3 regions of the Pseudarthrobacter sp. NIBRBAC000502770 genome follow, and region 3 is predicted to be linked to each of the others. Evidence: riboswitches for the same ligand, from Rfam matches in the RefSeq annotation. Region 3 holds a riboswitch; each other region holds the start of a gene.
The links. Region 3 has a riboswitch for cyclic di-AMP ahead of NIBR502770_RS01695 (C40 family peptidase). Riboswitches for the same ligand answer to the same signal wherever they lie in the genome.
Positions count from the first base shown of each region.

Region 1: it holds a riboswitch for cyclic di-AMP, as region 3 does, so the genes downstream of both, NIBR502770_RS21085 (hypothetical protein) here and NIBR502770_RS01695 (C40 family peptidase) in region 3, are expected to answer to the same signal.
Region 2: it holds a riboswitch for cyclic di-AMP, as region 3 does, so the genes downstream of both, NIBR502770_RS08640 (LysM peptidoglycan-binding domain-containing protein) here and NIBR502770_RS01695 (C40 family peptidase) in region 3, are expected to answer to the same signal.

Region 1 covers NZ_CP041198.1:126,230-129,452, reverse strand. The annotation lists gene NIBR502770_RS01065 (glycosyltransferase family 39 protein) at 1-1,714, shown strand, start outside; cyclic di-AMP (ydaO/yuaA leader) riboswitch at 1,914-2,077, shown strand; gene NIBR502770_RS21085 (hypothetical protein) at 2,083-2,784, shown strand; gene NIBR502770_RS01050 (VOC family protein) at 2,960-3,223, opposite strand, start outside.
Region 2 covers NZ_CP041198.1:1,796,437-1,799,659, reverse strand. The annotation lists gene NIBR502770_RS08645 (YdiU family protein) at 1-1,084, shown strand, start outside; gene NIBR502770_RS08640 (LysM peptidoglycan-binding domain-containing protein) at 1,192-2,031, opposite strand; cyclic di-AMP (ydaO/yuaA leader) riboswitch at 2,035-2,235, opposite strand; gene NIBR502770_RS08635 (lytic transglycosylase domain-containing protein) at 2,457-3,223, shown strand, end outside.
Region 3 covers NZ_CP041198.1:279,264-282,486, forward strand. The annotation lists partial or broken gene NIBR502770_RS01690 (M23 family metallopeptidase) at 1-814, shown strand, start outside; cyclic di-AMP (ydaO/yuaA leader) riboswitch at 926-1,120, shown strand; gene NIBR502770_RS01695 (C40 family peptidase) at 1,191-1,865, shown strand; gene NIBR502770_RS01700 (NlpC/P60 family protein) at 2,029-2,802, shown strand; gene NIBR502770_RS01705 (HNH endonuclease) at 3,074-3,223, shown strand, end outside.

The sequences.
Region 1 (3,223 bases), 150 kb from region 3:
AGCGCTGATGGGGGTCGGGGCCGCCTGGCTGCTCCACCTTGCGGTGCGCCGAGCCGCGGTGCAGGCCACGGGTGACCACACCGTCGCCCACCGGGCCGGGTTGCTGGGCGCTGCCGTCCTCGCCCTCACGCCGGTTGCCACGCTGATGTTCAGGTTCAACAACCCTGACGCCCTGCTGGTGCTGCTCATGACTGCCGCCGGGTACGGGATCCTCCGTGCAATCCAGGAGGACCGGCTGCGCTGGCTCCTGCTGGCCGGCGTGTTCCTGGGCTTCGGCTTCCTGGCCAAGCAACTTCAGGTCCTGCTGGTGGTTCCCGGGTTCGCCCTGGCCTACATGGTTGCGGGGCCGGGCAGGCTGGGCCGGCGCCTCCTGCGGCTGGCCGCGGCAGGGGCGGCGATGGTTGTTTCCGCGGGCTGGTGGCTCGCGGCCGTCGAGCTGACGCCTGCCAGCATGCGGCCCTACATTGGCGGGTCGCAGGACAACTCCATCCTGGAACTCACCCTTGGCTACAACGGATTGGGGCGGCTGACGGGCGACGAAACGGGCAGCGTGGGCGGGGGCAACGGCTGGGGCGTCCCCGGCCTGTTCCGGATGTTCAACAGCGAGTTCGGTGGCCAAATAGCGTGGCTGCTGCCCTCCGCCCTGATCCTCGCGGCGGGCCTGCTGTGGGTGGGCCGACGGGCGCCGCGGACGGATCCGGTGCGTGCGTCGGTGGTGGCCTGGGGCTCGTGGGTCCTGGTGACGGGCCTGGTGTTCAGCTACATGGCCGGCATCATCCACCCCTACTACGCGGTGGCGCTGGCGCCCGGCATTGCGGCACTTACCGGCCTGGGCGCTGTTCTCCTGTGGCAGCACAGGCAGCAGCTGGCCGCTGCAATCCCGCTCGCGGCGGCGGTGGCAGCGGCAGCCCTGACGGCGTTCTCCCTGCTGGGCACCACCTCTGCCTACGGTCCGTGGCTGCGCTGGCTGGTGCTGGCGGCAGGGCTGGCCGCTTCCGCCGGAGTGGGCCTCAACCGGTTCCTGGGCCGCCGCTCCCTCCAGCGGACGACGGCGGTGCTGGCCGTTGCTGCGTCGCTCGCCGGGCCGCTTGCCTACTCCGTCTCCACGGCATCGGCGGCGCACAGCGGGGCAATCGTCAGCGCAGGCCCCACGTCAGGGTTCGGTGCGGGCCCGGGCGGTACGGGCCCGGGCGGAGCGCCCGGCGGCACCGGGGGCAACGGGAACGGATTTGGCACCGGTGGCACAGGCAGCACAGCCCAAGGCACGCAGGGACAGGGCACGCAGGGACAGGGCTTCCGGCAGCCAGGTACCCAAGGCGGCACAGGGTTTGCCGGGGGCCGCAGCGGAGGGATGGGCGGCCTCTTGGGTGCCCCGACGCCGTCGGCCGGGCTGGTCACCGCGCTCCGGGCGGGGGCCTCAAGCTACACCTGGGCTGCGGCCGTGGTGGGTTCGAACAACGCCGCCGGTTACCAGCTGGCAACCGAACTTCCAGTCATGGCGGTGGGCGGCTTCAACGGCACCGATCCCTCCCCCACGCTGGCGCAGTTCCAGGAGCTGGTGTCCCAGGGAAAGATCCATTTCTTCATCGCGGGCGGGACCATGCGTTCCACCAGCGGCTCGGATGCAGCAACGCAGATCGCTGAGTGGGTGGCCGCCAATTTCCAGTCGCAGAGCATCGGTGGCACCACGGTGTACGCCCTGGCAGGCCAGTAGCGAGGCAGTCCGGCCCGGACCGGAATTCCCCGGCGGGCTGGACTGCTTCCGTTTAGCGAATCCTCGGCGCGTGCGCCCGCAAACCGACGCGCGGAATCCGTGACTTCCGTTACCTAAATGTGACTTCTGCTTAATCTTCCTGTACCGTCGATTGGGTGCGGTTTCCGTTCGGGCCGCATATCCCGGGTTGACGCCAAGCTCTGCCGCTTCCCCGGATTCCGATTGAGCAACGGCAGAGGCGGGGGACCCACCGTCCCGGGCAATGACTGCCCTTGGGGTTAAGCCAGTACGTGATTTTCATTCCGTACGGCCGGATGCCCTCATCCGAACCCGACAGCTAACTCCGCAGGTGTGAGAGGCGATCAATCATGTCCAAAAACACGGCAGAATCATGCCTGCAGGCTAAACACAGGGCCAAACCGCAGGCCAAGAAGACCACCCTGGGCCAGCGCGCCGCCGTCCTTGCGGCATCGTGCGCGGTACTGGTGGGGGTAGGCGCGGCCGGACAGGCCACCAGCAGCATGACCCCGGCGTCGTCCACCCAGTCAAACACGGCAGCAGCCGACGCCCAAATGAGCATCGAGAAGAGCGAAATCCGCTCCAACCCGGTGGAGAGCCCCGCTCCCGCAGCCATCAGCGTTGCACCGCAGGCGGCTGAACCGGCTCCGGCAGCAGCGCCCGCGGCTCCCGCTCCGGCAGCAGCGTCCGCGGCTCCCGCACCGGCGGCACCTGCCCCCGAGCCTGCACCCGCCGTCGCAGTCAACGATCCCGCCGGAGCCCAGGCATACGCCGCCGGCCAGCTGGCCACATTCGGCTGGGGACCGGACCAGATGCAGTGCCTGCAGACCCTGTGGACCAAGGAATCCGACTGGACCACCACGGCAACCAATCCCAGCAGCGGGGCGTACGGAATCGTCCAGTCCCTCCCCGCCGAGAAGATGGCCAGCTCAGGCGCGGACTACCTCACCAACTACCGCACCCAGATCAACTGGGGCCTGGATTACATCAAGAAGAGCTACCAGTCCCCCTGCGGCGCACTGAACTTCCATCTGGCGCACAACTGGTACTAGGCACCATTTCCCTGCCGCGGCGCGTCGAAGCGGCACCTTCAGCTGAGCCTTTCCAGCATTGACGGCCGCCCCACGACGCGTCCCTGGCCCCGCCGTCGTTCGCCCTGGAGTGGGGCCCGGCAGGGAACTACCGCGCAGTGAGGGCCGCATCCCCGGGGTTGCGGCCCTCACTGGTTTAAGGTGCAGAGCTTGGCGCCGCGCCTGCCCCGGCGTTCCGCCACGGTATGCACTGGACAGACCACTTGTTGCCGTCCGGATCGGCGAAGTACACGAAGTGTCCCCAGTCCTGGACGTCCACGTCACTGACGTCCACACCGTTGGTTTTCAGGAAGTCATGCGCCGCGGTGATGTCGCTGACCACCAGTTGCAGGTTTGACCCGGTGCCGGGAGGTGCGTCCGTCAGCCCCTCGCCAATGCAGATGGAGCAGGCCGAACCTGG
Region 2 (3,223 bases), 1.5 Mb from region 3:
TGGCCGCGCCGTCGTCGGGCCCATGCTGCGTGAATACATTGTCAGTGAGGCCATGCACGCACTGCACATTCCCACCACCCGTTCGCTCGCCGTTGTTGCCACCGGGCGGCAGGTTCGGCGCGATGACATGCTGCCCGGCGCCGTCCTGGCACGGGTTGCGGGCAGCCACCTGCGCGTTGGCAGCTTCCAGTACGCGCGCGCAACCGAAAATATGGACCTCCTGAAGCGGCTGGCGGACCACGCCATCGGCAGGCACTACCCGCAGGCGGCCGATGCCGCAAACCCCTACCTTGCGCTGTTCGCGGCAGTCGTCTCCGCCCACGCAGAGCTCGTCGCCCGGTGGATGCTCGTTGGCTTCGTGCACGGGGTCATGAACACGGACAACATGACCATCTCGGGCGAGACCATCGACTACGGGCCCTGCGCGTTCATGGACGCCTTCAACCCAGCCGCCGTCTACAGCTCCATCGACGTCGGTGGACGCTACGCCTACGCCAACCAGCCGGTCCTGGCCGAATGGAACCTGGCCCGGCTCGCCGAGGCCATGCTCCCGCTGATTGACCAGGACCAGGAGAAAGCCGTGGCCCCGGCGGTGGAGGTCCTGGGCGGTTTCCGGGGCCAGTACAGCAAGGCATGGACCCGCGGGATGGCGGCCAAGCTGGGTCTGGACGGCGTCGATGAAAGCGGCGCCGCCGGGGCCTTGGTGGATGATGTCCTCGACATCCTGAAGGACGGACCCGTGGACTACACCCTGTTCTTCCGCAACCTGGGTAAAGCCGCCCGAGGGGACCGCCGCCCCGTGCGCGGCATGGTCCTTGACCTTGCCGCCCTTGATTCCTGGGTGGTGCGGTGGCAGGATCTCCAGCCGGACGCTCAGCTGATGGACAGCGTGAATCCTGCGTACATTCCCCGGAACCACCTTGTGGAGGAGGCGCTGTCCGCAGCCACCGGAGGGGACCGGGCTCCGCTGCAGCAGCTGCTGGCAGCTGTCAGCCACCCCTTCACTGAACGGCCCGGCCTGGAACGCTATATGCAGGGACCGCCGGAGGACTTCGGCAGCTACATGACGTTCTGCGGGACCTGACCGCGGCGGCGCGGCGGGTGCGTTAACGACAGGAGGGTGGCAGCCGGTTTCCTGGCTGCCACCCTCCTTCACAGTCGGCACCGCCATGCGGGCCCGACCGGCAGGGACTAGGCTACGCGCACTGCGGAGTACCCGCCGAGCCAGCTGATGGAGTGCACCTGCGTGTCGAAGCCGTTGACGCCGCCGCTGACAACCTGGCCGTTGCCTGCGTAAACGCCCACGTGGCCGGAGGTGATGATCAGGTCACCGGGGGCGGGAGAGCCCACCACCGTGCCGTACTGGAAGAACTGGGTGGGGGCCAGGTCGCCTACGGACTTGCCGACGGAGCGCAGTGCCTTCTCAACCATCGCGGTGCAGTCCTGCTGGACACCCAGCTGGCTGTAGGCCGAGGCGAGGATCGCCGCGCCGGTGCCGGTGCCCGTAGTGGAAGCCACAGGCGTTGCCGAGGCGTAGGACATGTTCATGCCGGTGTTGGCCGGTGCGGTGGCGGCTGCCGCCTGCACGGGTGCTGCAGCCGGGGCCGGTGCCGGCGCTGCGGTGTAGCCGGCGCCGGGAATCTGGATCTGGTCGCCCGGGTAAATGACCGAGGACAGGCCCAGGCCGTTGGCGGACAGGACGTCATTGAGGTTGACGCCGTACGCCGCGGCGATGGCGCCGAGGGTGTCGCCGGAAACCACGGTGTGGACGTTCCCTGCTGCTGCGGCAGGGGCTGCAGCAGGTGCTGCGGCGGTGGCCTGCACACTGGTCTGCTCAGTAGTGTCCGGTGCGGTTACGCCAGCGTGGGCCGGAGCGCCCACGCCGAACGCAATGCCGGACGCTGCTGCCACAGCGAGCGCCGGGCGGCCCAGGGAGCGGGCCTGCGACTTGGCTGTTACGGCGAGGCCCTCGAGCACAATGGAGCGGGCCGGAGTCGCGCGGTGGCGGGCTGAAATGGAATTTTTTGACACGGTTGATCGCCTCTCCCATGCCTGCGGGGTGAGCTGTCGGGTTCGGGCTGGAGATACCCGGCCGGGAGCGGCCCCGCGATGGAGGGAGGCGCTGCCGACTTAACCCCTAGGCCACATGTGGCCGTGGAAACTTGGTTCCCCCGTCCCTGCCAACTGGAGCGGTTGGATCCCATGGTCAGCGGCAGGGCTCGGCATACTGACGGGAATGTCCCGTCTGAGAGGGACACCTGACGACCCTAACCCATGGGCACGGCGATTGTCACATTTAGGTAACATACGAGGCTGCCCTCTCGAATTGCGCAAACGTGTGGACGATAAGCCTGCTTCCCGCCTGACCTCGACTGATGGCGGTGGCTGCCGTCCAAGTAACAATGTGGAGACGGCTTCCTGCGTGCCCCTCCAATCCGCCGGTAAGCTTCGGGACTATGCCCCTGTTCGTGACCACCGCCAGGTTCCCCGTACTGGGGGGCCTGGCGGCTGTTGCCCTGGCCGCCACCGTTGTCCTTCCGGCCACTGCCGACGACCCGCCCCCAACCGGCGGGTATCCTTCGTGGGCAGACGTGCAGGCGGCCCAGTCCTCGGAAGCTTCGAAGGCGGGGGAGATCACCATCATCAACGGACTGCTGTCCCGCCTCGAAGCCGAGTCTGAGGCGGCAGGGGAAGCCGCCGTGCGCTCGGCGGCAGGGTACGCTGCCGCCGACGCCGGGCTCCAGGCAGCTTCTTCCCGCCTCGAGACCCTTTCCGCCCGGTCCGCCCACGCCAACCAGGAGTTGGCACGTTACCGGAAAGACCTCGGCGCCCTGGCTGTCGAGTCCTACAAAACCGGCGGAACCAACACGGGGTTCTTCGTGGCGCTGGATGCCCTGGGAACCAACAGCGTCCAGGGGCTCAACCTGGTCAAGCTCGTGGGGGACAAGACTGCGGCCCTGGTCACCAAGGCGGCGGCCGCTGAACAGGCAGCCGCCGCCCTTGCCGACCAGGAGAAGGTTGCCAGGAGCGAGCGGGAGCGGCTTGCCGCGGAGGCGAAGGCAACGCTGGAGTCCGCCCGCGCGGCCCAGGATTCGCTGGCCCGGCAGGTGGCGGAGGAACAGCGGCATGGCGGCGAGCTGACAGCCCAGCTCGCAGCCCTGAAAGGCACGACGGCGGCCCTTGAGGGTGAGTACCGCCAGGGCCAGGCGGCGCAGGCTGCCTA
Region 3 (3,223 bases):
CCTCCAGGGGGCGCCGCCGCGCAGCCAGCCCCCTTCGGCACCCCGGGTTGTCGAAGACGCAGCAGTGGAGCGCCCCCGCGATCTCCATCGCGACGCGCGCCGCCGTCGGGGGCCCCTGCGGCAGGTAACGGAGTTCGCCGCCGCAAGCGGGATTGGCCAGAAGGCTGGAATCGCCCTGGCTGCCACCGGACTGGTGCTGACGGTCACAGTGCCGGCCACCAGCCCGGTCATGGCCACTGATGCGTCCGGCAACGCGCCCCTGGCAGCTTCCTCCGTCAGCCCGCAGCCGCAGATTTCCGCCGATATTGGTGCCCAGATCGACTTCAGCCGCTCCGCCGTCGTGACCCAGGCCGACCCGGACGGGAAGCTCAAGCAGCTCCTGAGTGCCCAGTCCGCCGGCTCCGTCACGCGGGCGGCGTCGGCCGGCACCCTGGCTGCACCACTAGCCTCCCTCGTGACCGCGTCACCGTTCGGATACAGGGTGAGCCCGATTACCGGCGGCTCCGGCGACTTCCACCGGGGCCAGGACTTCGTGGCTCAATGCGGGACGTCCGTCCTTGCCGCTGCGACCGGCACCGTTACCTTCGCAGGCTGGCACCAGTTCGGCGGCGGAAACCGGGTGGTCATCGACCACGGCAACGGACTGGAAACCACGTACAACCACCTGTCGTCCTTCAACGTCAAGGTGGGCCAGACGGTCTCCCGTGGAGAAGTCGTGGCGCTCAGCGGCACCACAGGTGCCTCCACCGGCTGCCACCTGCACTTCGAGGTGCAGGTCAACGGCGAAGTGGTCGACCCCATGGGCTGGCTGTAACGAATGATTGCCCACTCTCAGATCGCAGCGACCTGCCGTGACCTGAATGTGACATTGAAGCAAAACTGCTGTACCGTCTAACTCGCGTCAACTTTTCCGAAGTTGACGCTCTTGAGTGGATTGCCTAACTCTGCCACCGCTCAAGGTCCGTTCGCATTTCATCGTCTGGCAGGGGCGGGGGAACCAATTTTGGCCTTCTCTCCAGAAGGCCTTGGGGTTAAGTCACCAGCTTCCCAGGAAGCTGCGTGGCCGGGTGACTCCCATCCGAATCCGACAGCTCACCTCGCAGGCATTGGGAGAGGCTACCTTCGTGTCTTCACGCCATCATTCTGCGCGCCACCGTGCGCAAACGGTTCGCACCAGCCCCTTGGACGCCGTGTCCAAGGCCGTGAGTGCAAATGCCGGGACCGTAGGCCGCCAGGCTGCCGTAGTGGCAGCCGCATCGGGCCTGATCCTGAGCATGGGCCTGCCAGCAAACGCAGCTGACACCACCGCCGGTGTCTCTGCATCCACCGAGTCCGGCTCGGCACAGACGGCACTGGCCGTCACGGCCGCCCCCACGGCCACGGTTTCCTTCGAGCGCCCGGTCGTCAAGACCACCGCCGCTCCGAAGGTGGAGGCGGTACGTCCCCAGTCCACCGCGCCGGCCGAACGCGCCGCCACCGCTGGCCAGGACGCCGCTCCCGCCGCCAAGGCTGCCGAGACTGTCTCCGCCGCAACCTCCGGCATTGCAGCCATCGCCTACACCGGCATCGGCCACTCCTATGTATGGGGCGGCACCAGCCCGGTCACCGGCTGGGACTGCTCCGGGTTCGTCCAGTGGGTCTACGCACAGGCCGGGATCAGCATCCCGCGCACCAACGCGTGGAACATCATGACCCCGACCTCCACCCCGCAGGCGGGCGACCTCGTTGTCCAGAACGGCGGCGCGCACGTGGGTATCTACGTCGGCAATGGCATGATGATCAGCGCGCTCAACCCCTCCCAGGGCACGCTGCTGCACTCGCCCGCAGCCACCGGTAGCTCGTCGTACTACCACCTCAACAAGTAGTTCTTGGGCTTAGCGCTCCAAGGGCTATTTCTTTGCCCACAGCTTTTCCGCTAGAAACCAGATCCCCGTTCGGGATGCGCCGGCTTACCCCCAAGATGCCGGCGCGTCCAGCCCCCTTTGCCTGCCTACACGCGGTCCGAAGGAAAAACGAAAGAGAGAACTCATGACGACTCGTGCTACCGCACGGCACCGCGCCGAGGTCACCAAAACCAACTCGATCGCCATCATTGCCAAAGCTGTCAGCGACAACGCCGGTGGCATGGGCCGCCAGGCTGCTGTTATCGCCGCGGCTTCCGGCCTGGTCCTGACCAGCGGGCTCGCAGCGAACGCTGCCGACGCCAACGTCAAGCGCGATTCCGCTCCGGCGTCCCAGCTCGAAGTTGAATCGGCCGTCGACGCCCCGATTTCCGCGGCTTCCACCATTGCCATCAGCTACGAGAAGCCTGCTGTCACCACCACGCCGGCTCCCGTCGTCGAGCCCGAGCCCCAGGTCCAGGTGCAGGAAGCTGCTCCCGCGCCTGTGGCGCAGCCTGTTGCTGCTGCCAAGGCCACGGCCAAGGTTGTTACCGCCGCTGCTCCGGCTGCTCCCGCCGCCCAGGTTTCCGCAAGCGGGAAGGGAGCAGCCATCCTTTCCGCCGCATACGCCCAGCTCGGCGTGCATCAGGACTGCACCATGCTGGTGACCAACGCACTGGCTGCCGTCGGCATCCATTTCCACGACTGGCCGGCAGGCTACCTGTCGCTGGGTGACACCGTGCCCATGTCCCAGGCCCAGCCCGGCGACCTGCTGTACTACGCCGACGGTGGCGGCGGCATGGCCCACATTGCCGTTTACGCCGGTAACGGCATGGCCGTCCACGGCGGCTTCAATGGCAACGACACCGTGGTCTTCAGCGCCAATGTTGGCTCCGGACCGGTAGCCATCCGCGTACGTTAGGCATTCCTGTGCCGGCCTTAACCAACGCCGGCCCGCGTGCTGCTTGCCAGAGGACCCCCGCCAGCAAGGCGGGGGTCCTTTGCGCTTAAGGGCTTTGCCGCCGGCGTCCCCGCCTTTTCCCTGGCATGGTGACGGAAGGGGCCTCCGGGGCGGCGATTACCTGATTCTGCACTTCTTTGTTTACTCTTGTGATGTCGATCCATAGCCCGGACATGCCGAGGGCAGCCGGCCCTCGTGCCCCTGACGGGTGCGGCCGTGAAGAGGTAAGTGCATGCGCACTCTCGTTCTGAATGCTGGATATGAACCGCTGGCGGTTATCACTTTCCGCCGGGCGCTGGTGCTTGTGCTCACGGGCAAGGCAAGCGTCGTGGCCGAAGGGGACGACCCGGTGGTGGGGCCCACCGACGTCCTGGGCCGCCCG